Regions from separate parts of the Bacillus sp. 5RYD7K genome, predicted to be linked through region 1. Evidence: riboswitches for the same ligand, from Rfam matches in the RefSeq annotation. Region 1 holds a riboswitch; each other region holds the start of a gene.
The links. Region 1 has a riboswitch for thiamine pyrophosphate ahead of ACQE26_RS16095 (acetylornithine deacetylase). Riboswitches for the same ligand answer to the same signal wherever they lie in the genome.
Positions count from the first base shown of each region.

Region 2: another riboswitch for thiamine pyrophosphate. It lies ahead of thiC (phosphomethylpyrimidine synthase ThiC); the one in region 1 lies ahead of ACQE26_RS16095 (acetylornithine deacetylase).
Region 3: another riboswitch for thiamine pyrophosphate. It lies ahead of tenA (thiaminase II); the one in region 1 lies ahead of ACQE26_RS16095 (acetylornithine deacetylase).
Region 4: another riboswitch for thiamine pyrophosphate. It lies ahead of ACQE26_RS17125 (ECF transporter S component); the one in region 1 lies ahead of ACQE26_RS16095 (acetylornithine deacetylase).

Region 1 is NZ_CP191200.1:3,279,455-3,287,344, reverse strand. Features, by position in the region: gene spoIIGA (sigma-E processing peptidase SpoIIGA) at 1-416, shown strand, start outside; gene sigE (RNA polymerase sporulation sigma factor SigE) at 474-1,193, shown strand; gene sigG (RNA polymerase sporulation sigma factor SigG) at 1,334-2,116, shown strand; gene ACQE26_RS16100 (ABC transporter ATP-binding protein) at 2,244-3,041, shown strand; TPP riboswitch at 3,046-3,154, shown strand; gene ACQE26_RS16095 (acetylornithine deacetylase) at 3,227-4,507, shown strand; gene ACQE26_RS16090 (YlmC/YmxH family sporulation protein) at 4,568-4,819, shown strand; gene pgeF (peptidoglycan editing factor PgeF) at 4,972-5,808, shown strand; gene ACQE26_RS16080 (YggS family pyridoxal phosphate-dependent enzyme) at 5,815-6,507, shown strand; gene sepF (cell division protein SepF) at 6,504-6,962, shown strand; gene ACQE26_RS16070 (YggT family protein) at 6,969-7,247, shown strand; gene ACQE26_RS16065 (YlmH family RNA-binding protein) at 7,309-7,890, shown strand, end outside.
Region 2 is NZ_CP191200.1:3,927,355-3,935,244, reverse strand. Features, by position in the region: tRNA gene ACQE26_RS19395 (tRNA-Ser) at 1-71, shown strand, start outside; tRNA gene ACQE26_RS19390 (tRNA-Glu) at 108-179, shown strand; tRNA gene ACQE26_RS19385 (tRNA-Val) at 190-265, shown strand; tRNA gene ACQE26_RS19380 (tRNA-Met) at 273-349, shown strand; tRNA gene ACQE26_RS19375 (tRNA-Asp) at 356-432, shown strand; tRNA gene ACQE26_RS19370 (tRNA-Phe) at 445-520, shown strand; tRNA gene ACQE26_RS19365 (tRNA-Thr) at 524-596, shown strand; tRNA gene ACQE26_RS19360 (tRNA-Tyr) at 608-692, shown strand; tRNA gene ACQE26_RS19355 (tRNA-Trp) at 703-776, shown strand; tRNA gene ACQE26_RS19350 (tRNA-His) at 806-881, shown strand; tRNA gene ACQE26_RS19345 (tRNA-Gln) at 891-962, shown strand; tRNA gene ACQE26_RS19340 (tRNA-Gly) at 1,014-1,088, shown strand; tRNA gene ACQE26_RS19335 (tRNA-Cys) at 1,095-1,165, shown strand; tRNA gene ACQE26_RS19330 (tRNA-Leu) at 1,173-1,261, shown strand; tRNA gene ACQE26_RS19325 (tRNA-Leu) at 1,507-1,588, shown strand; partial or broken gene ACQE26_RS19320 (Na+/H+ antiporter NhaC family protein) at 1,686-1,855, shown strand; partial or broken gene ACQE26_RS19315 (Type 1 glutamine amidotransferase-like domain-containing protein) at 1,975-2,229, shown strand; TPP riboswitch at 2,279-2,389, shown strand; gene thiC (phosphomethylpyrimidine synthase ThiC) at 2,512-4,284, shown strand; gene ACQE26_RS19305 (FAD-binding oxidoreductase) at 4,328-5,683, opposite strand; gene ACQE26_RS19300 (FbpB family small basic protein) at 5,938-6,123, shown strand; gene ACQE26_RS19295 (ABC transporter substrate-binding protein) at 6,120-7,847, shown strand.
Region 3 is NZ_CP191200.1:3,668,491-3,676,380, reverse strand. Features, by position in the region: gene prpE (bis(5'-nucleosyl)-tetraphosphatase PrpE) at 1-238, opposite strand, end outside; gene ACQE26_RS17975 (monovalent cation:proton antiporter family protein) at 465-2,309, shown strand; TPP riboswitch at 2,362-2,470, shown strand; gene tenA (thiaminase II) at 2,556-3,263, shown strand; gene tenI (thiazole tautomerase TenI) at 3,241-3,849, shown strand; gene thiO (glycine oxidase ThiO) at 3,842-4,951, shown strand; gene thiS (sulfur carrier protein ThiS) at 4,948-5,151, shown strand; gene thiG (thiazole synthase) at 5,148-5,918, shown strand; gene ACQE26_RS17945 (thiazole biosynthesis adenylyltransferase ThiF) at 5,915-6,925, shown strand; gene thiD (bifunctional hydroxymethylpyrimidine kinase/phosphomethylpyrimidine kinase) at 6,948-7,760, shown strand; gene fabI (enoyl-ACP reductase FabI) at 7,890-7,890, shown strand, end outside.
Region 4 is NZ_CP191200.1:3,530,670-3,537,168, forward strand. Features, by position in the region: gene ACQE26_RS17120 (glycosyl hydrolase family 18 protein) at 1-983, opposite strand, end outside; TPP riboswitch at 1,132-1,245, shown strand; gene ACQE26_RS17125 (ECF transporter S component) at 1,427-2,026, shown strand; gene ACQE26_RS17130 (ABC transporter ATP-binding protein) at 2,013-3,650, shown strand; gene thiX (HMP/thiamine ABC transporter permease ThiX) at 3,625-4,386, shown strand; gene ACQE26_RS17140 (STAS domain-containing protein) at 4,432-5,265, opposite strand; gene isp (serine protease Isp) at 5,485-6,444, shown strand.

The sequences.
Region 1 (7,890 bases):
GCGGGCAGACAATCCGCGCAAAAGGCCTGGTGGATTCCGGGAATCAGCTTTATGATCCGCTGACAAAAACGCCGGTCATGATCCTTCACATTGACAAATTCGCTCCGATTCTCAGTGAAAAGGAAACGGACATCATCAAATCTGCCAGTCCGCTTGAAGTGATAGAGCAGCTTGATGATTCGTTCCGTCATGCGGATAAGCTGAGGCTGATTCCATACAGGGGCGTCGGTCAGGACAATCAATTTTTACTCTGTTTAAAGCCGGATTACGTCACGATTATAACGAAAGACGAGATGATCGCATGTGAAAAATGCCTGATCGGCATCAGCGCGAAACCATTATCAGCGGATGGTGAATTTGACGGAATCGTTCACCCGAAGATGCTGACCGGGAAGGCTGTGAAGCATGTATCCTGACGAAAAGTCTGTTATTCATCATACTCAAAACGCATTGTATTTAGAAGGGGGAGGAAGATGAAAAAACTTAAGCTGCGTCTGACTTATTTATGGTATAAATGGCTGATGAAACTCGGACTGAAAAGTGATGAAGTATATTACATAGGAGGGAGCGAAGCGCTGCCGCCGCCTTTGTCTAAAGAAGAGGAGCAGGTGCTCTTATTAAAGCTGCCGAGCGGGGATCAGGCGGCGCGGGCCATCCTGATTGAGAGAAACTTACGCCTTGTCGTTTACATTGCCCGCAAATTCGAAAACACCGGCATCAATATCGAGGACTTAATCAGCATCGGCACAATCGGTTTAATCAAAGCGGTAAACACGTTTAATCCGGAAAAGAAAATCAAACTCGCAACCTACGCGTCACGATGTATTGAAAACGAAATTTTAATGTACTTGCGCCGAAACAATAAAATCCGTTCAGAGGTGTCCTTTGATGAACCGCTGAACATTGATTGGGACGGAAACGAACTGCTGCTTTCGGATGTGCTCGGCACAGATGATGATATTATTACAAAAGACATTGAAGCCAATGTGGATAAAAAACTTTTGAAAAAAGCGCTTGAGCAATTAAATGATAGAGAAAAGCAGATCATGGAACTGCGATTCGGGCTTGTCGGTGAAGAAGAAAAAACACAAAAAGATGTAGCCGACATGATGGGGATTTCACAATCTTATATCTCCCGGCTCGAAAAGCGGATTATTAAAAGACTGAGAAAAGAGTTTAACAAAATGGTGTAAAATTTTTTCCATCTGACAGTCCTTACTGCTGCAAGGATTGCCGGTGCCGGATGTTTATTTCTGTAAAATGGCGGTGCATATTTTTCCCACCCGAGGAGATACTTAACGTTGTACAGCAGCTCCTAGTGGGAGGGAAAAACGTGTCAAGAAATAAAGTCGAAATTTGCGGGGTGGATACCTCCAAATTACCGGTACTCAAGAATGAAGAGATGAGAAAGCTGTTTAAGCAATTGCAGGATGAGGGCGATGATTCAGCGAGGGAAAAGCTTGTAAACGGCAACCTGCGCCTTGTCTTAAGCGTCATTCAGAGGTTTAACAACAGAGGAGAGTATGTTGATGACTTATTTCAGGTCGGCTGCATCGGACTAATGAAATCCATTGATAATTTTGACCTAAGCCATAATGTTAAGTTTTCAACATACGCTGTACCGATGATTATCGGAGAAATCCGCAGATATTTGCGGGATAACAATCCGATCCGCGTCTCGAGGTCGCTTCGCGATATCGCATATAAAGCGCTTCAAGTAAGGGAGCGGTTAATCAGTGAGACAAGCAGGGAGCCGACAGCAGAGGAAATCGCCAAAGTTCTTGAAGTGCCCCATGAAGAAATTGTGTTTGCCCTTGACGCCATCCAAGATCCGGTATCACTGTTTGAGCCGATTTATAATGACGGCGGCGATCCGATTTACGTGATGGACCAGATCAGCGATGAGCGCAATAAGGATACACAATGGATTGAGGAGCTCGCTCTGAAAGAAGGCATGAGAAGACTGAACGAACGGGAAAAAATGATTTTGCGAAAACGCTTTTTCCAGGGGAAAACCCAAATGGAAGTCGCAGAAGAAATCGGCATATCCCAAGCTCAGGTCTCAAGGCTTGAAAAGGCAGCCATTAAACAAATGAATAAGAATATCCATCAATAACGGAGAAAGCCTTTAAACATTGTTTTAAAGGCTTTTTTCGTGCGCCGGTTTACGTTTGCGAAAAAGTGATGTATTCTAATGTGTAAAAGTTTTAAGAAAATTGAAACAAATAAACGGGGGAACTGCAATGATTTTACAGCTGGACAATGTGTCATTAAAAAGAAACGGCCAATGGATTTTGAAAGATATCAACTGGCGCGTTGAGAAAAACGAAAATTGGGTGCTGTTCGGACTGAACGGAGCCGGAAAAACAGCCTTGCTGAATATGTTATGTTCTTATTACTTTCCCACTTCAGGAGAGATGCAGGTGCTCGGCCATCAATTCGGCAAAACAGAGCTCGGTGACAGGCTCAGAAAAAAAATCGGTCTTGTTTCAGCGGGTCTTCAGCACAAATTATATGCCGCGGATTCTGCTTTTGAAATCGCCCTCAGCGGCGCGTACGCTTCAATCGGGCTTTACGAAACGCCGAGTGAACAAGTGAGGGAAAAAGCGATCGGTCTTCTGAAGGATTTAGGCGCCATCAGTTTCGCGGACAGACGGTATGAAACGTTATCTCAGGGGGAAAGGCAAAGAGCGCTGATTGCGCGGGCGCTTATGGCTGATCCGGAACTGCTGATTTTGGATGAGCCCGTGACGGGTCTCGATTTTATGGCAAGAGAGCAGCTGCTGGATACGATAACGTCGATCGCTGAAAAAGAAAATGCGCCGTCCATCCTTTATGTCACTCATCATGCTGAAGAAATTCTGCCGGTATTTGATCAGGCGCTGCTTTTAAAACAAGGCGAGGTGTTCGCTGCCGGGAAAATCAAGGACATGCTTTCTGACGAGCGGCTTACAGCGTTTTTCGATATGCCTGTCAATGTCTTATGGAACAACGGCCGTCCATTTTTAACGTGTGCAAAAGCGGCATCATCCGTCAAATAAAATCAATTCACCCTGGGGGTGCTGCTGACATGCAGCTGAGAGAGATGTTAGTCTCAACCCTTAACGGACCTGATCCGGATCATGCCGGCGGAGGGAAGCGGTGAAAAAAAGCGGAGGAAAGTCCGTTTTTACCCGTTTCATTGGATGAAACGGGTTTTTTAATACAGCAAAAGGAGAGATGTTCAATGAACCAGCTTGACATGCTGCTGCAGCAGGCGGATAAACGGCGGGGCGATTTAATACATATTGCTGAAAGGTTGATCGCCTTTCCGACACCGGCTCCGCCTGCAAGAAATACAGCAGATGCTCAGAAGTGGGTGGCCGGATTTTTAAAAGAAATGGGCTGCTCGGTCGATATGTGGGATGTGTATCCGGAAGATCCGAACGTAGTCGGTGTTTTAAAAGGGACAGATTCAAGCGGGCATCAAAGCCTGATTTTAAACGGACACATTGACGTAGCCGAAGTCAGGGATGAAGACTGGGACTCTGACCCGTTTCAGCCGCTCGTTAAAGCCGGCATGCTGATCGGAAGAGGCGCCGCTGATATGAAAGGCGGATTGGCGTGTGTTCTTTTTTCTCTGAAGCTGATCCATGATGCCGGCATTGAGCTTCCGGGCGACCTCATTGTACAGTCTGTGATCGGAGAAGAAGTCGGCGAGGCGGGGACGCTGGAATGCTGCAAACGCGGCTATCACGCGGATTTTGCGGTTGTCGCGGATACGAGCAGCCTGCATATTCAAGGGCAGGGCGGAGTCATCACCGGCTGGATAGAATTGAAAAGCAAACAAACATTTCATGACGGCATGAGGCGCAATATGATTCATGCGGGCGGAGGCACATTCGGAGCGAGCGCAATCGAAAAAATGGCGAAAATCATCACTGCCTTGGGAGAGCTGGAACGCCACTGGGCGGTAACGAAAAGCTATCCCGGCTTTTCACCAGGCACCAATACGATCAACCCCGCCGTTATTGAAGGGGGAAGGCACGCAGCGTTTGTCGCCGATGAATGCCGATTATGGATTACCGTCCACTTTTACCCGAACGAAACGCACGAACAAGCTGTGGCAGAAATCGAAGACTATATCAATCGTGTCTCTGACGGTGATCTGTGGCTCAGGGAAAACAGGCCGGTGTTCAAATGGGGCGGGTCTTCCATGATTGAAGACAGAGGAGAGGTGTTCCCGGCGCTGGAAATCGACCCGAACCATCCGGCCGTTTCTGTTCTGGCGGAATCGCACTCAGCCGTCAAACAACAGGAGCCCGTCATCGATGTTTCCCAAACCGTAACAGACGGAGGATGGCTTTATCATGCCGGGATTCCAAGCGTCATATACGGACCCGGCGATTTAAAAAACGCCCATTCCGTAAACGAAGAAGTGTCCGTCGATGAGCTGATGGACTATACGAAAATCATGCTGAGATTTATCCACACCTGGTGCAGCCGCAAAAAAGATTGCCCGATGTGACAAGGTTCAGCCCGGCCGCTCATATAATAGGAAAAAGAACGGGCAAAGGGCGTGATACAAATGATCAGCATATCTGAATTTCAAATAAAAGATGTAGTAAACGTGTCGAACGGAAAAAAACTCGGAAGCATCGGTGATATTGATATTAACGTGACAACGGGAAAAATTCAGGCGATTATTTTAGGCGGCAGCGGAAAAGTTCTCGGTTTTTTCGGAAAAGAAGAGGAAATGATCATTCCTTGGCGAAATATAGTTAAAATTGGGGAAGATGTCATCTTAGTGCGTGTAAACGAACCAAAGGGGGGAGCATAATCCTCCCTTTACTTGTAAAAAGCCGGAAATCTCAATGTTTCCGGCACATTTATTTATTTCATTTTTCAATCAGCCGCTAAACGTATGCTTAAAATTGTGTTAAAATGAGTGGGAAATTCGCTTTTTAATGTTTGTCGAAAGGTTGGATCTTCATGAATACATATCACCCGTTTAGTTTTACCACCCCCTCGGCACTCATGATAGAAGACTGGAACTGTGTGAATCAGCATAACACAAAGGTCATCGCCGGATTCACAACGAAAAACGGCGGTGTCAGCAATCCTCCGTATGAGTCATTAAATACCGGATTGCACGTCCGGGACGAAGCTCATGATGTTGTGAAAAACCGTGAAATCATAGCGTCCTTATGCGGTACTGATCTGGATTCCTGGGTATTCGCCGATCAGACACATGAAAACCGCGTCCGATGCGTGACAGCGGGAGATAAAGGAAAAGGGGCGAGAGACTATTCCTCCGCATTCCGCGGGACTGACGGGCTCTATACGAAAGATACGGATCTTTTTTTGGGCCTGTGTTTTGCAGACTGTGTGCCTTTGTATTTTTATGACCCGGTGAAATCCATAATCGGCGCTGCCCATGCCGGATGGAAGGGGACGGTCAGACAAATCGGGCGCATCATGACGGAACGCTGGGTAAACGAAGAAGGTTCCCGCTTAACAGATATTCAGGCCGTCATCGGTCCGTCCATCAGCGCGGACAGCTATACCGTCGACGACCGCGTCATCAATGAAGTCCGGGCGCTGCCGTTTTCCGCAGAATCCGCCATACGCGAAACGGAAAAAGGCCGGTATCAGCTTGATTTAAAAGAGGTCAACCGCCTTCTTCTGATACATTGCGGCATTCCGGAAGAAAACATTTCAGTCAGCGGTTTATGCACCGAACAAGAGCGTGAACTATTCTTTTCACATCGCCGCGACAAAGGAAAAACGGGACGCATGATGTCCTTTATCGGAATGAAGGAGGCATAAGTTATCTTGCGTGTTGCTGATCAATTACGACATATAAACGAAAGAATAAACGAAGCATGTAACAGATCGGGCCGAAGCCCCGAAGATGTAACCGTCATCGCGGTTACAAAATACGTATCAGCCGAAAGGGCTCAAGAGGCCGTGGATGCCGGTATTACAAGTCTGGGAGAAAACCGGGATGCCGAGCTTATCCGTAAGCAGGATGTCATCAAAGGCAGCCCCGTGTGGCACTTTATCGGCAGTCTTCAGTCCAGAAAGGTGAAGGCCGTCGTTGACCGTGTATCTTATATACATTCCTTAGACAGACTGTCATTGGCTAAAGAAATTGAAAAACGGGCGCAGCATGCGGTTCGCTGTTTTGTGCAGGTGAATACTTCGCTTGAGCCGTCTAAGCACGGTTTGAAAACAGAGGAGGTCATCCCCTTTATCAGAGAGCTTTCTGAGTTTAGAAACATTTCTGTAGAGGGCCTGATGACGATGGCTCCCCTGACAGACGATACAGAAACAATCAGAGCCTGTTTCCGGCAATTGCGTGATCTGAGGGACCAGGTGCAAAAGCTGAACCAGACAAACGCACCGTGCCGGGAACTGTCAATGGGCATGTCAAATGATTATGAAATCGCTGTTGAAGAGGGCGCTACTTTTATCAGAATCGGCTCTTCATTAGTCGGAAATGAAACGGGGGGTGTAAACAAATGAGCATGAAAAATAAACTGAAAAACTTTTTCTCAATGGATGAGGAGGAGTACGAATACGAATACATTGAAACGGAGCAGGATCGTCCGGAAGAGCATGAACAGCAAAAAGATAAACAGAGTGCCTACGCTCAGAAGCCTGCGGGCAAACAGAACGTAGTAAGCTTGCAAAGTGTTCAGAAATCCTCTAAAGTGGTGTTGAGTGAACCGCGTGTATATGCGGAAGCGCAGGAAATCGCCGATCATTTAAAGAACAGGCGGGCGGTTGTCGTCAATCTTCAGCGCATCCAGCATGATCAGGCGAAAAGAATCGTCGACTTTTTAAGCGGAACCGTCTATGCCATCGGCGGCGACATTCAAAGAATCGGTTCGGATATTTTTCTGTGCACGCCTGATAATGTCGATGTTTCCGGCACGATTTCGGAGCTTATAAATGAAGACGAACATCAGAGGTGGTAAAGCAGGATGATTCTTTATCAAATTTTTTCCGTTCTGAGTTATTTAATTTACATCTACTCGTTTGCCCTGATTATCTACATCTTTATGTCATGGGTGCCGAGTACGAGAGAAACGGCGGTCGGACGGTTTCTCGCATCGATTTGCGAACCGTATTTAGAGCCGTTCAGAAGGATCATTCCGCCCATTGCCATGCTGGATATATCCCCGATTGTAGCGATTATCGTGCTTCGGTTTGCCACGACGGGACTTTGGGGCCTATACCGCATGATCGCAATGTATACTTGAATGCGACAGTTTGATACGGGCTTGGCACCAGCCAAGCCTCTTTACATAGAAAGGAAAGAACATGAGCGATATTTACCAGCACTTCAGACACGACGAGCGGCCTTTTATCGACCAGGCGCTTGAATGGAAAGAGATTGTCCTGGACCAATATCGGATGAAGCTGACTGATTTCTTAGATCCGCGGGAACAGGTGATTGTAAAAGCCGTCATCGGCGATGCGTGCGGTCTTGCCTTTTTTGGGGGATATGACAGAGCTGAGCGCAAACGCGCGATTTTATACCCTGAATATATGGAACCTGGACAAGATGATTTTGAGCTTCAGGCCTTTGACGTTCAATACGCTGAAAAATTCGTCAGCATCGATCACCGCTCTCTTCTCGGATCATTAATGGGGATCGGCTTAAAACGGCAGAAATACGGCGACCTGATTTTCTCAGAGGAAGCCGTGCAGCTTATCGTTTCCGGTGAAATCGCCGATTTTGTCGGCACCCAGCTGACCAAAGCAGGCAAAGCGCCGGTAAAGCTTGAGAAAATCGAGCTTTCGGCCCTTCACATTCCCGCTTCAGATGTCGAAATAAGGGATGACACGGTTTCTTCATTGCGTCTCGACGCCGTCTGCGCTTCGATGAGCAGGCAATCCCGG
Region 2 (7,890 bases), 650 kb from region 1:
GAAGGAGCACGATTGGAAATCGTGTAGGCGGTAACCCCGTCTCAAGGGTTCGAATCCCTTGCTCTCCGCCACTAATTATTGATACATAACAAACGAAAAAATACCAGGGCCCGTTGGTCAAGCGGTTAAGACACCGCCCTTTCACGGCGGTAACACGGGTTCGAATCCCGTACGGGTCACTTATATGATGGAGGATTAGCTCAGCTGGGAGAGCATCTGCCTTACAAGCAGAGGGTCGGCGGTTCGAGCCCGTCATCCTCCACCATTATCATCGCGGGGTGGAGCAGTTCGGTAGCTCGTCGGGCTCATAACCCGAAGGTCGCAGGTTCAAATCCTGCCCCCGCAACCAAAAAATGGTCCGGTAGTTCAGTTGGTTAGAATGCCTGCCTGTCACGCAGGAGGTCGCGGGTTCGAGTCCCGTCCGGACCGCCATTTATATAAAAAGGCTCGGTAGCTCAGTTGGTAGAGCAACGGACTGAAAATCCGTGTGTCGGCGGTTCGATTCCGTCCCGAGCCACCATTTGCCGGCCTAGCTCAATTGGTAGAGCAACTGACTTGTAATCAGTAGGTTGGGGGTTCAAGTCCTCTGGCCGGCACTCTAAATGATGGAGGGGTAGCGAAGTGGCTAAACGCGGCGGACTGTAAATCCGCTCCCTCAGGGTTCGGCAGTTCGAATCTGCCCCCCTCCACCATTTTATAAATAGGGGCATAGTTTAACGGTAGAACAGAGGTCTCCAAAACCTCCGGTGTGGGTTCGATTCCTACTGCCCCTGCCACTATATTATTTATTCATCTTTAGATTATGGCGGTTGTGGCGAAGTGGTTAACGCACCAGATTGTGGCTCTGGCACTCGTGGGTTCGATTCCCATCAATCGCCCCATATTATCATTGGGCTATAGCCAAGCGGTAAGGCAACGGACTTTGACTCCGTCATGCGTTGGTTCGAATCCAGCTAGCCCAGTTGCATTTTTTTGAAATAACTGCATAAGATGTATTAAGTTCTTTACATGCTGCGGAAGTAGTTCAGTGGTAGAACACCACCTTGCCAAGGTGGGGGTCGCGGGTTCGAATCCCGTCTTCCGCTCCAAATTACGGCGGCATAGCCAAGTGGTAAGGCAGAGGTCTGCAAAACCTTTATCCCCGGTTCGAATCCGGGTGTCGCCTTTCTTTTGCCGGGGTGGTGGAATTGGCAGACACACAGGACTTAAAATCCTGCGGTAGGTGACTACCGTGCCGGTTCAAGTCCGGCCCTCGGCACCAATTTAACTTAGGACGCAACATGTTAAATTGGTCATCAATTTTTATATTACAAAACATATATGAGAGTGATTTGCATATTGCAGATCACTTTTTTTATATAATAAAAGCGTCAAGACTATGAATATAAGTTTCTTGCTTGTATCGGGTATACTGCATTACCATTAAAAAAACTTCACTAAAACCGTTGACACTTTATAAAATACATGTTATATTTATATACGTCGGTTGAACACGACGTATTACATGCCGGTGTGGCGGAATTGGCAGACGCGCACGACTCAAAATCGTGTTCCTTCTGGAGTGCCGGTTCGACCCCGGCCACCGGTATAAAAAGGCTTCTACATATGTAGAAGCCTTTTTTGTTGTATGAAAATATCCTCCAAGGCTTGTGAAAAATGATAAGCCTGCGGGCGGTTATATCTTACTCGGGGTAACGCTGGCGGTTCAGATCCCATACCAGTTTATTATTAGCGGTCGGGGCCGTGTTTGCCAGCGGAACATGTTGTGAAATATGCTCGTTCGAAGCTTGTTCCAGCACTTATTGCTGCGGGGATCTCTGTTATTTTATACGGTGTCTTTTCATTTTTCAGATAGCAATGCGAAAAATATTAAAAAGGCGGTATCCAAAACGGAATACCGCCTTTTTAATGAGCTGTTATACTTGAGAAAAAAGAGGTGATGACGTTGAAGCAGATTATTGCAATGGGCGGCGGGGGGTTTTCCATGGAAGCTTTTGTCCTCACTATGACGGAGAAGCGGAGCGCCGGCCGGTGTATCACCGTCTGATTTCAGAAAACAAACTTCAGGAGGGCTATGCCGCTGATGACGGCGCTGCGCTTCATTATAAAAACGGTCAGCTGTTCCGGTCTGTCTCTTCCCGGGAAACAGCAAAAGGTTACAGGGTTTTTGATACTGAAGAAGGCGTAAGGGAAACAGAGCTTCCAGTCACTCTGTTATCTGAATCTTGATAATATACTTTTTTTTCTATGCAAATTATGTTACGATGAAACCGAAATTAATAGTTACTGGGGGTGCCCGTCTGATCGGGCTGAGAGAGAAGCGGCGGCTTCTTAACCCTTTGGACCTGATCTGGTTCGTACCAGCGTGGGGAAGTAAAGGTTTTATTATTGTTGAGGAAAACAATAATAGTTTCTTTCTGACTGCAAAACCGGGTTCTCCAATGAATCCGGTTTTTTTGTGCTGGTGCTGAGCTTGGTTCTGTTATTCAAATGGATAAGGGAGAGATTTGTATGCAAAATCAATCAGTACAGCAAGCGAACATTTCTATTATGTCGAGTTTTTCAGGCAGTAAAAAGGTTTATGTAAAGGGTTCTTCGCCTGACATACGAGTGCCGATGCGGGAAATCAGCCTTAGTCCGACAACGGGGGCGTTCGGGGAAGAGGAGAACCCGCCGGTCCGTGTTTATGATACGAGCGGACCGTATACAGACCCGGATGTACAAATTCAAATTCATGAAGGTCTGAAGCCGCTCCGCACAAAGTGGATTACAAAGCGCGGCGATGTGGAGGAATATAACGGACGGACCGTGAAACCTGAGGACAACGGCTATAAAAAAGAGGGCCGTGCCGCCGAATATCCCGGTTTACAGCGGAAACCGCTGCGGGCCAAGGCAGGGAAAAATGTGACACAATTGCATTATGCGAGAAAAGGCATCATTACGCCGGAAATGGAGTTTATCGCAATTCGCGAGCATGTGTCTCCCGAATTTGTCAGAGACGAGGTAGCCAGCGGCCGGGCGATCATTCCGTCAAATATTAATCATCCTGAAAGTGAACCGATGATTATCGGCAGGAATTTTCATGTGAAAATCAATGCCAATATCGGCAACTCAGCTGTTACATCTTCTATTGAAGAAGAAGTTGAAAAAATGACGTGGGCGATTCGCTGGGGCGCCGATACGATGATGGACTTATCCACCGGGAAAGATATTCATACGACACGTGAATGGATCATCCGCAATTGCCCCGTACCTGTGGGGACGGTGCCGATTTACCAGGCGCTTGAAAAAGTAAACGGCATCGCTGAGGATTTAACGTGGGACATTTATCGAGACACATTGATTGAGCAGGCGGAGCAAGGCGTGGATTATTTCACCATCCATGCCGGCGTATTGCTTCGTTACGTCCCGTTAACGGCTAAACGCACGACGGGAATCGTATCCCGCGGCGGGGCGATTATGGCGCAATGGTGCCTGGCTCACCATCAGGAAAGCTTTCTGTACACGCACTTTGAAGAAATCTGTGAAATTATGAAGACGTATGATATTGCATTTTCTCTTGGAGATGGGCTGCGTCCCGGCTCGATTGCGGATGCTAATGATGAAGCGCAGTTTGCGGAATTGGAGACTCTCGGAGAATTGACGGAAATCGCGTGGAAGCACGATGTGCAAGTGATGATCGAAGGACCGGGTCATGTGCCGATGCATAAAATTAAAGAGAACATGGACAAACAGCTGGAAATTTGTAAAGAGGCGCCTTTTTATACACTCGGCCCATTAACGACTGATATCGCTCCGGGCTATGACCATATTACTTCGGCGATCGGCGCGGCGATGATCGGCTGGTACGGGACGGCGATGCTTTGTTATGTCACGCCGAAGGAGCATTTGGGCCTGCCGAATCGTAATGATGTAAGAGAGGGAGTCATTACGTATAAAATCGCGGCCCATGCGGCAGACCTTGCCAAAGGGCATCCGGGTGCTCAGATCCGGGATGACGCTCTATCTAAGGCGCGGTTTGAATTCCGGTGGCGCGATCAATTTCATTTGTCGCTTGATCCTGAAAGAGCAATGGAATATCACGATGAAACGCTGCCGGCTGAAGGCGCAAAAACGGCTCACTTCTGTTCGATGTGCGGCCCGAAGTTCTGCAGCATGAGAATTTCTCAGGATATTCGCGATTATGCGAAAGAAAACGGTCTGACTGAAGACGACGCCCTCAATGAAGGATTAAAAGAAAAAGCAAAAGAGTTTGTCGAGAAGGGAAGCCATTTATATCAATAAAAAAGAAAAGATGAGGATGGAGTGTGACCATCTTCATCTTTTTTTAGAAAAACGGTGACCGGCGAAACGGCGGAATGCTCTGCTCAAAGCGGAATACGTTTTCCGGGTCATACTTCGTTTTGACTTGGCGGAGGCGGTCGACATTTCCTCCGTAATATGTCCGCAGCCAGTTTCTGATGTCTATATCAGGCCAATTTACGTAATCCCCCATCGTTTCTCTTGAAAGAGACGTTCTCAGCTCTTCGATCCAGCGGACGTTTTGTCTTTCCTCTTCAGGAGATGTCCAGTTTGTTATATATTCCTGGGCAATGATTGCGTCGCGATAGTAGAATGCCGTTTGATCCGGAGCGATCCGTCCGGCCGCCCCGCCGAGAGATTGCTGCCAGACACTGGCGTTTTTATTCGGAGCGTGCTCCAAGTAGTATTTTAAAGCAGAAATTGCGCGTGTGGACAATGGTTTTTCAATAAAGGAGCCTGACCGCTTCATCTTTTGCGGCTCATTGCCTCCCGGGCTGTTAAAAAAGGCTGCCGCTCTGATAAACGGAACTGTCTTGACCATGCCGCTTGTCGGGTTTCCCGCTTTCATTAACGGAGCCAGCAGTTCTTTCAGCTCATTTTTTGTTCCGATAAATTGGCCGAGCGCTTCTATGCGGTTGACTTCTTTAGGCCAAAACTGAATGGATGAAGTAAGCCGGTTATCTGTAAATGGAGCCCAGCGCTGCCACATATTAAATACCTCTTCGAAATCATCCCAGCCCCAAGTGACAGAAAAAACAGTCACGTACGAGATCGGCACGGCTTTAAACACCATGGATGTGACAATGCCGAAGTTGCCGCCGCCTCCGCCCTGAGACGCCCAAAATAAATCAGGATGCTTTGAGCGGTTGACTGTTATCAATTCAGCACCCGCTTTTTCGTCTGCTGTGATCATCTCGAGTTGGAGGAGACGATCGCAAGTCAGGCCGGCAGCCCTTGTTAAATATCCGATTCCTCCTCCGAGCGCCAGCCCCGTGATTCCCACATTTGCAATGGTTCCCGCGGGAAGAGTCAAGCCGTACCGCCAGAGTGTCCGGTACACTTCTCCCAAATCGGCACCCGCTTCAATCGAGACCAGCCGCTTATCTTTATTCACTCTTATTTTCTTCATTTCACTGAGATCAATGACAAGCCCGTCATTTAACAGGGAAAAATTCTCGTAGCTGTGTCTTCCGCCTCTGATGCGGAAAGGCACGTTATTCTCACGCGCCCATCTCAGTGCATTGACGGCATCATGTTTGTTTTGGCAAAACACAATGATGTCCGGATATCTTTGCAGGCTTAAATTGATATTGGTTCTTGCTTCATTATAGTCGGGGTCATCTTTTCTGACGATGCGCCCGGTCAATGTTGTCTTTTCCACACTCTCACTCTCTTTCATCGGGATCTGTTATTTCTTCTAACATATGCGGAAAAATAAGAGAGTGTATGAGGAAAACCCCCGGAATGAAACGATATTTTAAATTATAGTTGACAGGTAGGGATTGTATGAATTAACATAGTCAGTACATATTTCCAAACGTTGGCTGATCGGATCACCGAAGGCTCTTATCTTGTAAACAGATAAGGGCCTTTTTTTGCGTGAAAGCCATTGGATGAAAAGCGGAGGGATGAAAAGTGGCGTTAAAAAAGGCATCACATGTGCGCAAAAAAAGTAAAAAGCGAAAAAAGTACAGAAAACACACATTGAATTTCGAATTGCTTGTGGAGAAAAACAAACGGGAGATTATGAGAAATGAGGAACAGATGGAGCAGATTTATATAAAGATAGATGAAAAGCATGCGGGGGTTCGATCAAAATGAAGGGGAACACTTTGAGGATGAAAACAACGGGCATCATACTCGCGCTGTCGGTATCATTCATGTTATCAGGGTGCGCGTTAGGGAGTGCCGGAGAAGAACCGTCTTCTGCGGCGGATAAAAAACAGGAAACGCGTATCGCCCATGTCAAAACAAAGAAATTTAAAGCTTCTCATCCGGAGGCGCTTCCCGTTAAATCGAAAGCCAGAACGGACACTTTTGTTGCGGGGATTTCCGCGCCGGGGGGAGTGTTTCTGCCGTACTTTTATGAAAACGGCTGGGATGGAAATGCGACAGATCCTATTTTTGAACCGTTAGTCAAGCTGGATAAAACGGGTAAGCCCGCACCGGCACTTGCTGAAAGCTGGACTATTTCCAAAGATCAGCTTACCTACACGTTCCGCTTAAGAAAAAATCTCGTTTTCAGTGATGGTTCGCCGCTCACCGCAAAGGATGCCGCATTCACTTTAACACTGCTGCATGATCCCGCTTACGCAGGCTATGAAGATATCACCACGGCCTATATTAAAGGCGGCAAGGCTTATAAAGAAGGAAAAGCAAAGACGATAGAGGGCATTCGCGTCCTTGATGACAGAACCATTAAAATCACGACTGAGAAAGTCAGTGCGAAGTCGCTGCTTCTTTTAGGCGGGCAGGTGCTGTCGGAAGCTTACTACGGAAAGAATTATCGGTTCGGCAAACTGGACTATTTAAAAGAGCTTTATGCCAAACCGCTCGGAGCGGGGCCTTATCAATTTACAGAATACCTCCCGGGACAGGAAATACGCTATCAGGCTAATAAACACTATTATTCCGGAAAACCGAAAACAGAAAAGCTGATTTATAAAATTATTGATCCGTCAACTTCTCTTCAGCTGTTTGAAACGGGTGATCTTGATTACGCTTCATTTTCTCCTGATGATGATACGGTTGAGCATTTAAAAAGCCTCGGTTTTGCGAATATAAGCGTCTCGGTCGTGAATGATTACGGGCTTGTGTACGTGAATCATAAGCGTCCGCCTTTTCAGGATAAGAAAGTGTCTCAAGCGCTTATTTACGGCCTGGACCGTCAGAAAATCGTCGATGTCCGCTTTAAACATTACGGAGAAGTCGCTAATGTGCCGGTGTCTCCGGTTTCGTGGGCTTATGATGACAAAGGAGTCAATCCGTACACGTTTAATCCGGAAAAAGCCAAGAAGCTTCTTGATGAAGCAGGCTGGAAAACGGGGAAAGACGGCGTGCGTGAAAAAAACGGCAAAAAGCTTGAAATCAGCTATTACACGTCTAAAGCGGATGATGATTTCATCCCGATCGCGAAAGAAAATTACGCGGACATCGGAATCTCATTAAAACCGGAAGTGATGGATTTTAATACAGAGGTAGCGAAAATAAATGATAAACAGTACGATCTTGCCGCCGTTTCCACCTCGCAGATTCTTGATCCGAATGACACGGTGGAAAAGCTTGCTTCCGGCCATCCCAATAATGTGACGGGGTATTCCAATCCGAAAGCGGACCGGCTGATCGAGAAAGGAGCCGGCACGCTTGATATCAGCAAAAGAAAAGAGATTTATCACCAGCTGTACCGGGAGCTCGGGGAAAACCCGCCTTACATTCTGATTCATTACCGTCAGAGCGCAAGGGCGGTCAGCGGAAAAATAAAAGGGCTTGAGTCTGACAATTATTCGGGAATCAGTTCGAGTCTCTCAAACGTGTCAATTCAGTAGAACAATGGCGCAAAATACCCGGTATCCAGGGTATTTTGCCCTT
Region 3 (7,890 bases), 390 kb from region 1:
GTTTGTTGCAATGATTTCCCGGGACATAACGGACGATGCCTTTTTCATATGCTTTTGCCACGAAACGCATCACATCTACGGATTTGGGGCCTCTGTCTGTTAAATCCCCCGCAAAGACAAGCGTTCTGTCTTCAGAATGGACGGGCATTCCGTCTTTCACTTCATATCCGAGCTTTTGCATTAACGCGATCATTTCGTCATAACATCCGTGTATATCGCTGATGATGTCATAAGCCATTCTGTCAGCCTCCCTTTTCCGGTTTTTTATTTATTATGGGACTAATTCCTTTACCTAATTACGCTGTTTTGGTACAAATTAAAAAAAGAATTTGAAGAATTAATGCCTTATCACTTTTTTTTCGCCGCCAGCCTTGTTAGAATATGCGTTATGTTTTTAAAAAAAGTAAGGTATTGCCCGCTTTAAGCGGGCTTTTATAACCCTTGTTTTAAGGAGGTATTTACAAATGGAACACACATCAGTCGCTTCTTTAGTCGTCGTTCTGATCGTCGCTTTTTTGACGCCGCTCCTTTTACATCGGTTTAAGCTCAGCATTCCGGTCGTCGTCGCGGAAATCATCATGGGGCTTATTATCGGAAAAAGCGGCCTGAATCTCGTCGTTCAGGGAGACACGTGGCTGGAGACGCTGTCTGTTCTCGGCTTTATCTTTTTAATGTTTTTAAGCGGATTGGAAATTGACTTTTCGTCATTTGAGAAAGGGAAGAAAAAACAATTCCTTCCGAACGGCAAGGAAGCACCCAATACGTTTTCTGCCGCACTGATCATATTTTTCGGCATCTTTATTTTATCATTGCTGCTGTCCTATGCCTTTGTATTAGCCGGTTTTATTCAAAACGCATTTTTAATGACGCTTATTATTTCGACAATATCACTCGGTGTGGTCGTTCCGACTTTAAAGGAAGAACGGATCATGAATTCAAATATCGGCCAGATTATTCTGCTTGTCGCCGTTATTGCGGACTTGGCTACGATGATTCTGCTCGCTTTCTTTTCTTCTCTTTACGGGGAAGACAGCGGAAATATGTGGCTTCTTTTGATTCTCTTTGCCGCGGGTGTGGTGCTGTATTTCTTCGGCAGGATCTTTAAACACCGCTCATTTGTGCAGTCGATGTCTAAAGGCACCGTCCAGATCGGCACGCGAGCCATTTTTACACTGATTATCGTGCTTGTCGCTTTATCGGAATCTCTCGGGGCGGAAAATATTCTCGGTGCATTTTTAGCAGGCGTTTTGGTATCGCTTCTGTCGCCGAATAAAGAAATGGTGGAGCAGCTGGATTCATTCGGCTACGGGTTTTTAATTCCGATCTTTTTCGTCATGGTCGGGGTAAAGCTGGACATATGGACGCTTTTCCAAGATCCGAAAACATTGACGATGATTCCGCTGCTTCTGCTGGCGCTGTTTATCAGCAAAATGTTCCCGGTGTTTTATTTAAAGAAATGGTATGACAAAAGAACCGTGTTTGCTTCGGGGTTTTTGCTGACTTCTACGCTGTCGCTTGTTATCGCGGCGGCTACGATCGGAGAAAGGCTTCACATTATCAGCGCCAATATGTCCGGCGCGCTGACTTTGGTTGCGGTTATCGCCAGCATCATCTCACCGATCGGCTTTAAAAAATTATTCAAGCGGCAAAGTGCGCCGCAGGAAAAAAAGCGCATTACATTTATCGGCGCCAACCAAATGACGCTTCCGGTGACGCTGGAGCTGCCTGATGAGGAATATGATGTGCGGGTCGTCCATGTGTATCAGGAAAATGCCGGGGAAAAGCTTGCGGAATCCGTTTTTTCTGTTGAAACGATTTCTGATTACGAGCCCGGCACGCTTGAGTCGCACGGTATTTTTAAAACGGATATTCTTGTCGTGGCGACGGGAAATGAAGATGTGAACGCTGAAATCGCCTTAATGGCGAAAGAGAAAGGGACTGAGCGTATCATCGCAAGCGTCGGCTCGGTTGAACATGAAACAAAACTGAAGGAAGAGGGCATCAGTATTTTTTCTATCCTTCTGTCTACAAAGACGCTCTTGCGCGCATTAATTGAGGCGCCGGGCGTGATGAACCTTCTGACGAATGAAGAGTCTTCGCTTTATCAGATCAATCTGGAAAACACAGCGTATGACGGCATTATTCTGCGCGAATTTCCGCTGATGGGCGATGTGATTTTCGTCCGGATTTTCAGAGGTGTGGACAGCATCGTTCCGCACGGGGACACGAGGCTGAAAACAGGAGACCGTCTCATCGTTACGGGCTCGCGCAACTACGTGTCGGAGCTGAGAAAAATCCTTGAAGCTTGACCAAATTGCATTTCGTGATAAGATAGAAGGCATAACAAGTAAATGATAATCGTATGACCACTAGGGGTGTCCTTCATAAGGGCTGAGATAAAAGTGAGACTTTTAGACCCTCATAACTTGAACAGGTTCAGACCTGCGTAGGGAAGTGGAGCGGTATTTTTTGGGTTCCTTTTATCCAGATAAATTCCAAACCACTTTTCCGATGCGGGAAAGTGGTTTTTTTATTTTATCAGGGGGGAAAACTTTATGACATTTTCTGAAGAATGCAGACTGGCGGCAGCCGAATGGTGGGACGGAAGCTTTGTTCATCCGTTTGTAACAGGGATCGGTGACGGAAGCCTGCCGTTAGATCGTTTCAGTTATTATGTGCTGCAAGATTCCTACTACTTGACGCATTTTGCAAAAGTTCAGGCGTTTGCAGCCGCATATGCCGAAGACTTGTTTACGACGGGAAGGATGGCGGGCCACGCTCAGGGCACATATGAAGCGGAAATGGCGCTGCACCGCGAATTTACGGAGCTTTTAGGGATTACAGAAGAAGAGCGTGCGGCATTTAAGCCGGCACCGACAGCCTATTCTTATACGTCTCATATGTACAGATCGGTGATGAGCGGCCGTTTTGGAGAAATTTTAGCCGCGCTTCTGCCCTGCTATTGGCTTTATTATGAAGTTGGCGAACGCTTAAAGGAATGCAAACCGGAACATCCGATTTACGAAAAATGGATCAGTACATACGGCGGAGACTGGTTCAGACAGCAGGTCGAAGAACAGATCAGCCGTTTTGACGAGATTGCTGAAAACAGCACAGAGGAAATCCGCGCGAAAATGAAAGAGAATTTTGTGATTTCAAGCTATTATGAATATCAATTTTGGGGAATGGCTTATCAAAAAGAAGGCTGGTCGGAGAAGGGCGGAAAAGAGGTGGAGTCCTTTGGAGCTGCACGCCGTAACTGATAATCGCAAACCCGTTGCCGAGCTGGCCGAGGATATTCTATCGATTCAGCGCGAAGTGAGCTTTATCCATATCCGTGAGCGGGGCAAAACAGCGGGAGAGATCATGCAGCTTTTGTCACTGTTGAAAAAAGGCGGTGCGGATAAGGACAAATTGATCATCAATGATCGGGCAGATATCGCGCTTTTTGCCAATATACAACGTGTTCAGCTTCCGTCCAGCAGCTTTTCCGTAAAGCAGGTGCGGAGCAGATTTCCCCATCTCCATATCGGACGTTCGGTTCATTCACTGCAAGAAGCCGTCCAAGCTGAAAAAGAAGATGCGGATTACGTGGTGTTCGGCCATGTGTTTGAAACGGAATGTAAACAAGGACTTGAGGCAAGAGGCATCGGCCTGCTTTCAGATATCACACGTACGCTTTCCATCCCCGTCATTGCAATCGGCGGAATGACACTGCAGACGATCGGGCTCACAAAGCAGGCGAAACCGGACGGAATTGCCGTTATGTCGGGCATTTTCTCAGCTGAAAACCCTGAGGAGGCGGCAAAACGGTATGCACGCGCGGTGAGGGGGGCTGATGATGAATAAGCACTATGATACGGCGGTTATCGGGGGCGGAATTATCGGATGCGCCATTTCTTATGAGCTGGCGAAGATGCAGCAGAACGTTGTCTTGTTTGAAGACGGAGCAATCGGCCGAAAAACGACAAGCGCTGCGGCGGGAATGCTTGGCGCTCATGCGGAATGTGAAAACCGTGATGCGTTTTTTGATTTTGCTATGCACAGCCAAAGGCTGTATGATGCGGCAGGGCAAGAGCTTGAGGAAGCCAGCGGCATTAACATCAGGCGCCATAACGGCGGAATGCTTAAATTGGCGTATACAGAAGAAGACATGACCCGTTTACGGAAGATGGATGATTTACCTTCCGTCACTTGGCTCTCAGCAGAAGAGGTTCTTGAAAAAGAGTCTTACGCTTCAAAGGACATTCTCGGCGCATATTTTATAAAAGACGATGTCCATGTCGAACCTTACTATGTTTGCAAAGCGTATGCAAAAGGGGCGCGGCGTTATGGCGCTGACATATATGAGCATACACAAGTCACTTCCGTAAAACGGATGAACGGGGAATACTGCATCACAACGTCCGGCGGGGATGTTTATGCTGACAAAGTCGCAGTTGCAAGCGGTGTATGGAGCGGCCGGTTTTTCAGCCAGCTTGGCTTGGGACAGCCTTTTTTCCCTGTGAAAGGAGAATGCCTCTCTGTGTGGAATGACGAAATCCCGCTGACCAAAACCCTTTACCATAATCAAAGTTATGTCGTTCCGAGAAAAAGCGGGCGGCTTGTCATCGGCGCCACGATGAAACGGGGCGACTGGAGCGACACGCCTGACGTCGGCGGGATTGAGGCTATCATTGCGAAAGCGAAAACCATGCTGCCCGCCATTGAACATATGAAAATAGACCGGTTTTGGGCGGGGCTCAGGCCGGGAACAAAAGACGGAAAGCCGTTTATCGGGCGGCATCCTGATAACAGCGGCATCATATTCGCCGCCGGCCATTTTCGAAACGGCATCTTGCTAGCTCCGGCAACGGCTGAAATGGTGCGGGATATGATCCTGGGAAGACAGGTTAAACATGAATGGGAAGAAGCGTTTCGAATTGATCGCAAGGAGGCTGTTCAAATATGATCCTTCAGCTGAACGGAAAACAAATTGATTGGAATCGAAAAGAGGGGACGGTTCAGGATTTGCTTGAATCGTATCAGCTTGATCAAAGAATCGTAGTTGTAGAAAGAAATAAAGAAATCATCGAAAAAAAGAATTATGAAAACACAAGTTTGTGTGATCGCGATGTCATCGAAATTGTCCATTTTGTAGGAGGCGGATGAGGATGTTAACAATAGGCGGAAAACAGTTTCAGTCAAGATTGCTGTTAGGCACGGGAAAATATCCGAGTTTTGAGATTCAGAAAGAGGCGGTGGCTGTCTCGGAATCAGATATTTTAACCTTTGCGGTGCGGCGGATGAATATCTTTGAACAGTCTCAGCCAAACTTTCTCGAACAGCTTGATTTGTCTAAGTACACGCTTCTGCCGAATACGGCCGGTGCCGCAACGGCTGAAGAGGCGGTCAGAATCGCCAGGCTTGCTAAAGCTTCAGGGCTTTGTGACATGATAAAAGTGGAAGTCATCGGATGCAGCCGGTCACTTTTGCCTGATCCGGTTGAAACGCTGAAAGCATCAGAGCAGCTGCTTGAAGAGGGATTTATCGTTCTTCCGTATACGTCAGATGATGTCGTGCTCGCAAGGCGTCTTGAGGAGCTCGGAGTCCATGCTATTATGCCGGGCGCTTCACCGATCGGTTCAGGCCAGGGAATTTTAAATCCGCTGAATCTGTCCTTCATCATTGAACAGGCGAAAGTTCCGGTCATTGTCGATGCCGGCATTGGTTCTTCAAAAGACGCTGCCTGCGCGATGGAGCTGGGAGCGGACGGCGTGTTATTAAATACCGCCGTGTCAGGCGCTGATGATCCGGTCAAAATGGCCCGGGCGATGAAGCTTGCCGTAGAAGCGGGCCGCCTTTCTTATGAAGCCGGGCGGATTCCGGTGAAAGATTACGGAACTGCAAGCAGTCCGCGGGACGGTCTTCCGGTATGACGGACAGATATTCCAGACAGGAGCTGTATCAGCCGATCGGTCCCTCCGGACAGGAGAAGCTCCGGTCGTCTCATGCCGTGATTATCGGCGCGGGTGCGCTTGGCGCGGCAAATGCGGAGATGCTTGTCAGAGCAGGGGTCGGGAAGGTAACGATCGCTGACAGAGATTATGTGGAGTGGAGTAATCTCCAGCGCCAGCAGCTTTATACCGAAGATGACGTCAGACAGGAAATGCCGAAAGCCGCGGCAGCTGAAAAGCGGCTTACATCCATAAACAGCGATGTAGATGTGAAGGGATTTGTCATGGATGTCACTGCGGAAAACGCACCCGGACTGATTTGTGACGCATCTCTTATCATTGACGCGACTGACAACTTTGAAACGAGGCTGATTGTGAACGATGCGGCTGTACAGAAAGGAGTTTCTTTTCTGTACGGCGCCTGTGTCGGCAGCTACGGACTCTCCTTTACCGTCATTCCCGGGGTCACGCCGTGCCTTCACTGTCTGCTTGAGACATTGCCTTTAGGCGGTATGACATGTGATACGGCGGGAATTATCAGTCCGGCTGTATTACAGACGGCTGTTTTTCAGACTGCAGACGCGCTGAAGCTGTTAACGGGCGGACCTGTTGAGCATGTTCTCCGTTCGTTTGATTTGTGGAAAAATGAACGGTCCGAAATAAACGTTGCCCGTCTCAAGAAAGCTGATTGCCCGAGCTGCGGCACAAACGATTTTCCGTTTTTATCTTACGAGAATCAGTCAAAAGCGGCTGTTCTGTGCGGGAGAAACACGGTACAGATCAGAACGGGAATCTCAGAGCCGTTTGACCTGCAAAGGCTTTCGGGACAGCTCAGACGGGCCGGGCTTGACGTTTCGGCCAATCCGTATTTAATTTCTTTCCGCACAGACAGTTTCAAGATGGTTCTGTTTCGTGACGGCAGAGCATTCATTCACGGCACAAGCGACATCAGCAGAGCGAAATCTTTTTATCATAAATGGATCGGATAATGCGAAAGGAGAGAAAAACAGCATGAGCATTTGCAAAGCATTGACGATTGCCGGGTCAGATTCAGGAGGAGGGGCCGGTATACAGGCGGACCTGAAAACTTTTCAGGAGCTCGGCGTCTTCGGGATGTCAGCCATTACAGCGGTAACCGCCCAGAATACATTGGGTGTTCACGGCATCTACCCGCTCACCCGGGAAGCGCTCGGCAGCCAGATCGACGCGGTGGCGGAAGATCTGCGGCCTGATGCGATAAAAACGGGAATGCTGTGGAGCGCGGAGATGATTGCGGAAATTGCGGAAAAAATGGATCAGTACAGACTGGAGCATCTCATCACCGATCCCGTCATGATTGCCAAAGGAGGCGCATCCCTGCTGCGTGAGGAAGCACAGGCCGCGTTAAAAGAGCTGTTAATTCCGCGCAGTTATGCGATTACGCCGAATGTTCCGGAAGCTGAGGCATTGACCGGAATGGAAATCCGTACGTTTGAAGACCGGAAAAAAGCGGCCGAACGCCTTTGCCAGCTTGGCGCAAAGAACGTCATCATAAAGGGCGGACATCAGCCTGAACAGGGAAAAATCGTTGATTTATTATTTGACGGTTCATCTTTTACCGGAATCAGTCACGCCTATATTGACACGAAACATACCCACGGAACGGGCTGTACATTTGCGGCTGCGCTGACGGCGGAAACCGCAAAAGGAAAACATATTCAAGCCGCTTTTGAGACAGCCGCCAACTTTGTGCGTGAAGCCGTGGAACATACGCTCAGCATCGGAGCGGGACACGGGCCGACAAATCATTTTGCCTATAAAAGAAACAGTCTGCAGACGAGATAAAAAGAGACCGCTTCAACACCCGGCGGTCTTTTTCCCATGCTTTCAATCTGGACAAGGTTATGATATGATAAAAATTATGATCAGGTACTAAATTATGTCTTTAAGACGATTACAGGAGGCTTTATACATA
Region 4 (6,499 bases), 250 kb from region 1:
GTCCCGGGGCGGTACGGAATCACCCAATCATATCCGTACAGCGGTACACCGAGAATCACCTTTCTTCTCGGCACTCTGCTGATGGCAAAATTGATGGTTTCTCTGACCTCCGTCAAAGGCGCTACGGGTCCCGGCTCACTGCCGGCGTGGTGCCAGTCGTACGCCATGATGAACATATAATCGACGACGGCTCCGATTCCGCCGTAATCATATCCCCTCAGCCACGGCACCGCTTCATTTGTTTTCGCCGGAACCGATATCGTTAGCGCGAGCTGGTGCTCTGAGAGCCGGGTTTTTAACTGCCGGAGAAATCCTGTAAACAGGTCCCGGTCGGCTTCCCTGATCCGTTCAAAATCAATATTTACACCGCCGTATCCCTTTCTTACGGTCAGGTAGACGATATTAGTGACGAGGTTCGTTCTCGCCGTCGGGTTCTGCAGGACTTGATGGGCTAATTCCGGGCTGAACCCTCCTTCTGTCAGATTCGTGATAACCGCAAGCGGCCGCACTCTGTTTTGCCATGTGGTTTCTATCGCGGTTCTGTCGTTTAAATCATTCATGATATCTCCGTTTGGGCCAAAATGATATTCAAACAAAGAAATCGCCGATGAATAGGGTGCAAAATCATTAATGAGCTCTCTGTCCGCTTCAGGTGTCCGAATGACGTAAAATTGCAGGGTTCCCGCCAAATAGTTGGAGATATCCGGAATTCTCACTTTTAAACCCGGCCGCAGCCGGTTCGGCGGAATATCCGGGTTTGCCTGCATCAGCTGCATCTGCGGCACATAAGTCTTACTTGCGATAACGGCATACGTATCATTCGGCTGAACCGTATATTCATTAAGAGGGATTAAAAGCGCCTGCCCCGGAACGATATTCGTTTCCTCAAGCCCGTTGACGCTTCTGATGCTGTCAACAGGGTATCCGTACTTTCTGCTGATGGAAAATAACGAGTCGCCAGACTGCACTGTATGAACAAACATAGATGTCCTCCGTTTCCTTTTGATCAAAAGGGCTCTTCTTATCTTTATGAATGATCTTCCGGTCCGATTCCAAACTCTGTTTAGAGAAAGGCTGTTTACAAATCAGATATGATCAACTATGATGATGTCATCATAAAAAACTGTATAGGAAAAGCACTAGGGGTGCTGTTATCGGCTGAGATAAAACATGCGGCAGGCGTGTTTTGATCCCTTATAACCCGATCTGGATAATACCAGCGTGGGGAAGTGCAGATTGACCGGAGCGCAGGGTTTTTTCCATGCGTTTTCGTTCTGCTGCTGCATATTCCCTCGGATATGCAGTTTTTTATTTTTCATTAAAAAACGGGGGAGGACACTGCAATATGAAACTTACGATCAATCGTCTTTCGTAAAATCAACTCTTTCATACATACGACTATCCGATAAGAAAGCAGGAGATCACAATGAAAAATTGGAAAATGAGAGAAATTGTCGTCATGTCCGTCATCAGTGTTGTATTCGCTGTCGTTTATTTATTATCAACTCATGCAAGCAATATAGCGGCAGGGTTTTTCGGCCGGATGAGCTACGAACCGATTTACGGTATTTGGTTTATCGTCTCGGTGATTGCCGCCTACATTATTCAAAAACCGGGAGCGGCGCTTGTTTCTGAAATCATCGCCGCGTTTGTAGAGTGTTTACTCGGAAATCCGTCAGGGCCGATGGTGATTCTGATCGGCATCGCGCAGGGAATCGGTGCAGAAGCGGTCTTTTTTGCGACACGCTGGCGGGTGTATACCCTGCCCGTGCTCCTTTTATCCGGTATGGGGTCTTCTGTTGCGAGCTTCATTTATGACTTGTTCATTTCCGGATACTCTGTTTTGAATCCGGGTTTATTAGTTGTCATGCTTCTCATCCGCCTGGTCTCAGGTGCGCTTCTTGCCGGCCTTCTCGGCAAAGCAATCAGTGATGCGCTGGCTTACACAGGGGTGCTGAACGGCATGGCGCTCGGAAAAGAATTCAAGAAGAAAAAGAAACAGGTGAACCAAGATGCAGGCATCTGAACCCCTTCTATCGGTCCGCCGTCTTACCTTTTCTTATGAGCAGGATGAGAAGCCTGTTTTTCAAGACGTGTCATTTCAGCTCCGCAAAGGAGAACGGGTTTTATTGCTCGGGCCGAGCGGATGCGGTAAAAGCTCGCTCGCACTTTGTTTAAACGGTCTGTATCCGGAAGCCTGCGATGCAGTTCAAACGGGAACCGTTTCCTTATACGGAACACATCTTTCGGACCTGTCAGAACCCGCCGCCCGATCCATCGGCGTCGTGTTTCAAGATCCGGATCAGCAGTTTTGCATGCTGACGGTTGAAGATGAAATAGCCTTCGGTCTGGAAAATTTGCAATATACAAAAGAAGAGATGGACTCAATTATTGAGGACGTTTTGGAAAAATTAGAAATCACTCATCTGAAAACACGGACGATCGCCTCGCTGTCAGGCGGTTCAAAACAAAAGGTCGCGCTCGCTTGTATCATTGCGATGGAACCGGAACTCATTATTTTAGACGAACCGACGGCACAGCTTGATCCATATTCCGTGCGGGAATTGGTGCGGCTGATCAAAGAACTGCAGGCCGAAAAAGGCTTCGGACTTCTCGTTATCGAGCATCAGCTTGATCATTGGGCGCCATGGATAGACAGGACGATTGTCCTTGACGGAACGGGTCAGAAGGTGATGGACGGAGAGACCGACGCGATCTTTGAAACAAAACTTGAAGAGCTGACGCAGCTCGGCATTCCGATTCCGCGGGTGATCTCATTGCAGAAGCACGTCAGCATCCCTTTTACATTGTGCAAGGAAAGACTGTTTCAAGAACCTGTACCGCCCTTTCCCGGCCCCCGGCCCGCCGCGCTTTCGGCAGAGGACGCGCTGAGTGTTCACGGGCTGTCATTCACAAGAGGAACGGACACCATTTTTCAAGACGTGAGCTTTTCCGTAAAAAAAGGGTCAATCACCGCGATTGCCGGCCCTAACGGAACCGGAAAATCCACGCTCCTGTCCGCCGCGGCCAAGCTCATCCGCCCTGTGAGCGGAGACATCAAAATAGACGGCAGACCGGTAGATTCCTATTCGGAAAAAGAGCTTCGGCGCCTGATGGGGTATGTTTTCCAAAATCCTGAACACCAGTTTGTCACAGATTCCGTCATTCAAGAGCTCTTGTTCGGCTTTGAAAACGGTCAAGCCGCAAAGGAGAAAGCTCTTCAGCTCTTAACCCGGTTCGGCCTGAGACGCTATGCCTCACAGCATCCGTTCTCTTTAAGCCAAGGACAAAAGCGCAGGCTCAGCGTCGCGACGATGCTTATGCATCAGGTGAAAGTTTTGCTGCTTGATGAACCGACTTTCGGGCAGGACGCAAAAACGGCGCGTGAGTGCATGCTGATGCTTCAGGAGATCCAAAAGGAAGGAACGGCTGTTTTAATGGTGACACATAATATGGAGCTCGTCTCAGATTATGCCGATTCGATCCTTGTGCTCTGCGGCACGAAGCTGGTGTACCGCGGAACGCCGGACTCATTGTTTTCCGATCATATCGGAATCGCGGAGCGGGCGCATTTAGCTTTGCCGCTGCGGTATGAATGGATGAAACACGACAGGAGGCGGAGAAATGAACCTGCGGCTGGAGGCTGTTAACCCGTCAATTAAGGCGGCGGCTGTTTTGTTATGCGTCATTATGCTGTCGTTTATTTATAACCCGTACACGCCTGCTTTGTTTTATATTATCATTGCCGGAGGCGTCCTCTTGGCGGGACGTGTGCCGCTGAAAAAATGGCTGCTGTTTACGGTTCCATTTGTCATTCTTGCCTTCGGATCTTTATGGACAGCCGCCGTATTCGGACACGTCCCGACAACCGAAAGCAATCTGTTGTTTAAGCTCGGACCGATTGCCGTCAACAGTGATAATGCGACGCTCGGGATTTCTATCGCGTTTCGTATTTTATGTTTTTCCGCTTTGTCGATGATGTTTCTTTTCACAACCGATCCGATTCTGTTTATGCTCAGTCTGATTCAGCAATGTAAGCTCCCGCCGAAGCTTGCTTACGGCGTGATCGCCGGGTTCCGGTTTCTTCCTCTTCTGAAAGATGAAATCCTGATTATCAGACAGGCGCACAGAATCAGAGGCGCGGCATCTGATTCCGGGCTGAAAGGAAAGCTCTTTGCCTTCAGGCGCTTTACCATCCCGCTTTTGGCAGGCGCCATCAGAAAGGCGGAACGCACAGCGATCGCAATGGAATCTAAAGGCTTTACAGGGAGCCGAAACCGCACGTTTTACAGAACGGTTACTGTGCGCCGCGCCGACTGGTTCTTTTTCATGCTCGTGCTCCTTTTATTCGGCGCAAGCTGTCTCATTTCACTGTTGTTTGTATAAAAACAGGCCGCCGGAGTGATTCGGCAGCCTGTTTTTATATGTATGTTACTGATGATAATTGAGAGCCTGGGCGAGGTTGGATTTAATCGTAATATCCGAGAAATTAATGCCGAGCTGTACGGCGGTTTGGGCAATTTCCGGCCTGATCCCGGATAAAGTGGACGAAACGCCGATCAGGTTCAGCGCCTCAATTAATTTAAAAATCTGGTGCGCCACCATTGTATCGACAACCACTACGCCCGACAAGTCGATTAACAGATGCTCAATCAGCCGGTTTGCACATGTACTCAGCGTATTTTCAAGAATGTATTTGGCGCGTTCCGTGTCAATATTGCCGACAAGCGGCAGAAGCCCCGTCCGATTGCTCAGCGTAATAACCGGCGAGCTTAATTCTAAAATCATTTCTCTTTGCGCATTCAGCTGCATTTTCGAATTATATTCGGCGTGATCGACAAATGTGTAAATCGTAAAATCAAATACTTGAACGATTAAATTCTCCCATCTCTTCCTTTCTCCCTCGGCAAACGAAGATTCATGTTTATCGGCAAACGCATCATAATAACTGATGTACAGTCTCCGGTTTCTCATGAATTCACGAACCACATACTGGACCGGGGTATCCAGATGCTTCTGGTCTTTCGCAAGCTCAATCACCCATCGCTCGAACTCTTCTAAAAATTCTTTTTCCGGCATGATATACATTTTATTAATATACCGGTAAAATTCTTTATCTTGCTCCATCAGCTCTTCTATGATGACGGGATTTGTCAAAGAGTAAATCGAATTCGGATCCGAATCTTCCATCGTTTCAATCCATTCTTTCGCAATTTGATCCACCCGTTCGGAAAAATAGTCGTACAATGCTTCATTTATCTTCATACCTCTTCTCCTTTCCCATTTCCAATTATAGCGTCAGCTGATGCCGAATCAAAATAAAAGCCGTTGAACCATCCAATTATTTGAAATTATTTAGTGCAATAGATTGCGCCTTTTTTATCAAAATGCTTCAAATGACTCTTCCCGAACGGCATAATCTGCCATAAAATAGTAGCAACACCCTTGAATCCACTCGCAAGCATAAAAAAGGAGGGCTTTTTTATGAATGGTGAAATGCGGTTGATTCCTTATGTCACGGATGAGCAGATCATGGATGTGAACGAGCTTCCTGAGGGTATTAAAGTGATTAAGGCGCCAGAATTGTGGGCAAAAGGGTTTAAAGGAAAGGATATTAAAATCGCGGTGCTTGATACAGGCTGCGACATTAATCATCCTGATTTGAAAGACCGGGTTATCGGCGGAAAAAACTTCACCGATGATGACGAAGGCAAAGAAGACGCGATTTCCGATTACAACGGCCACGGGACACATGTTTCCGGAACGATTGCCGCCAATGATTCAAACGGCGGAATTTCAGGTGTTGCGCCGGAAGCGAGCCTTTTAATCGTTAAAGTTCTCGGCGGTCAAAACGGCAGCGGCAAATACGAATGGATTATTAACGGCATCAACTACGCCGTTGAACAAAAGGCGGACATTATTTCCATGTCACTCGGCGGGCCGAACGATGTGCCTGAACTGAAAGAAGCCGTCACAAATGCGGTAAAAAGCGGTGTACTGGTCGTTTGCGCAGCAGGAAATGAAGGTGACGGAGACGAGCGGACAGAAGAACTGTCGTATCCGGCCGCTTACAACGAAGTGATCGCCGTCGGATCAGTCTCAATCGCCCGTAAATCGTCAGAATTTTCAAACGCAAATAAAGAAATTGACCTCGTGGCGCCCGGAGAAAACATTCTCTCCACCCTTCCCAACCATAAATACGGGAAGCTGACGGGCACTTCAATGGCCGCCCCGCACGTGAGCGGAGCGCTGGCCTTAATAAAAGGGCTTGAACAGGACTCGTTTCAGCGGACGCTTTCTGAAGCCGAAATTTATGCCCAGCTTGTGCGGCGGACTCTTCCTTTGGGCATCGCCAAAACATTGGCCGGGAACGGATTTCTGTATTTAGACGCACCTGATGTGCTCATGGAAAGAGCCGAACAGGCACAGCTGCTGTCTTTCTGATATTTTTCTCATATAATGATTGATCCGCTTGTCAACATCACCAATTTTTAAAATG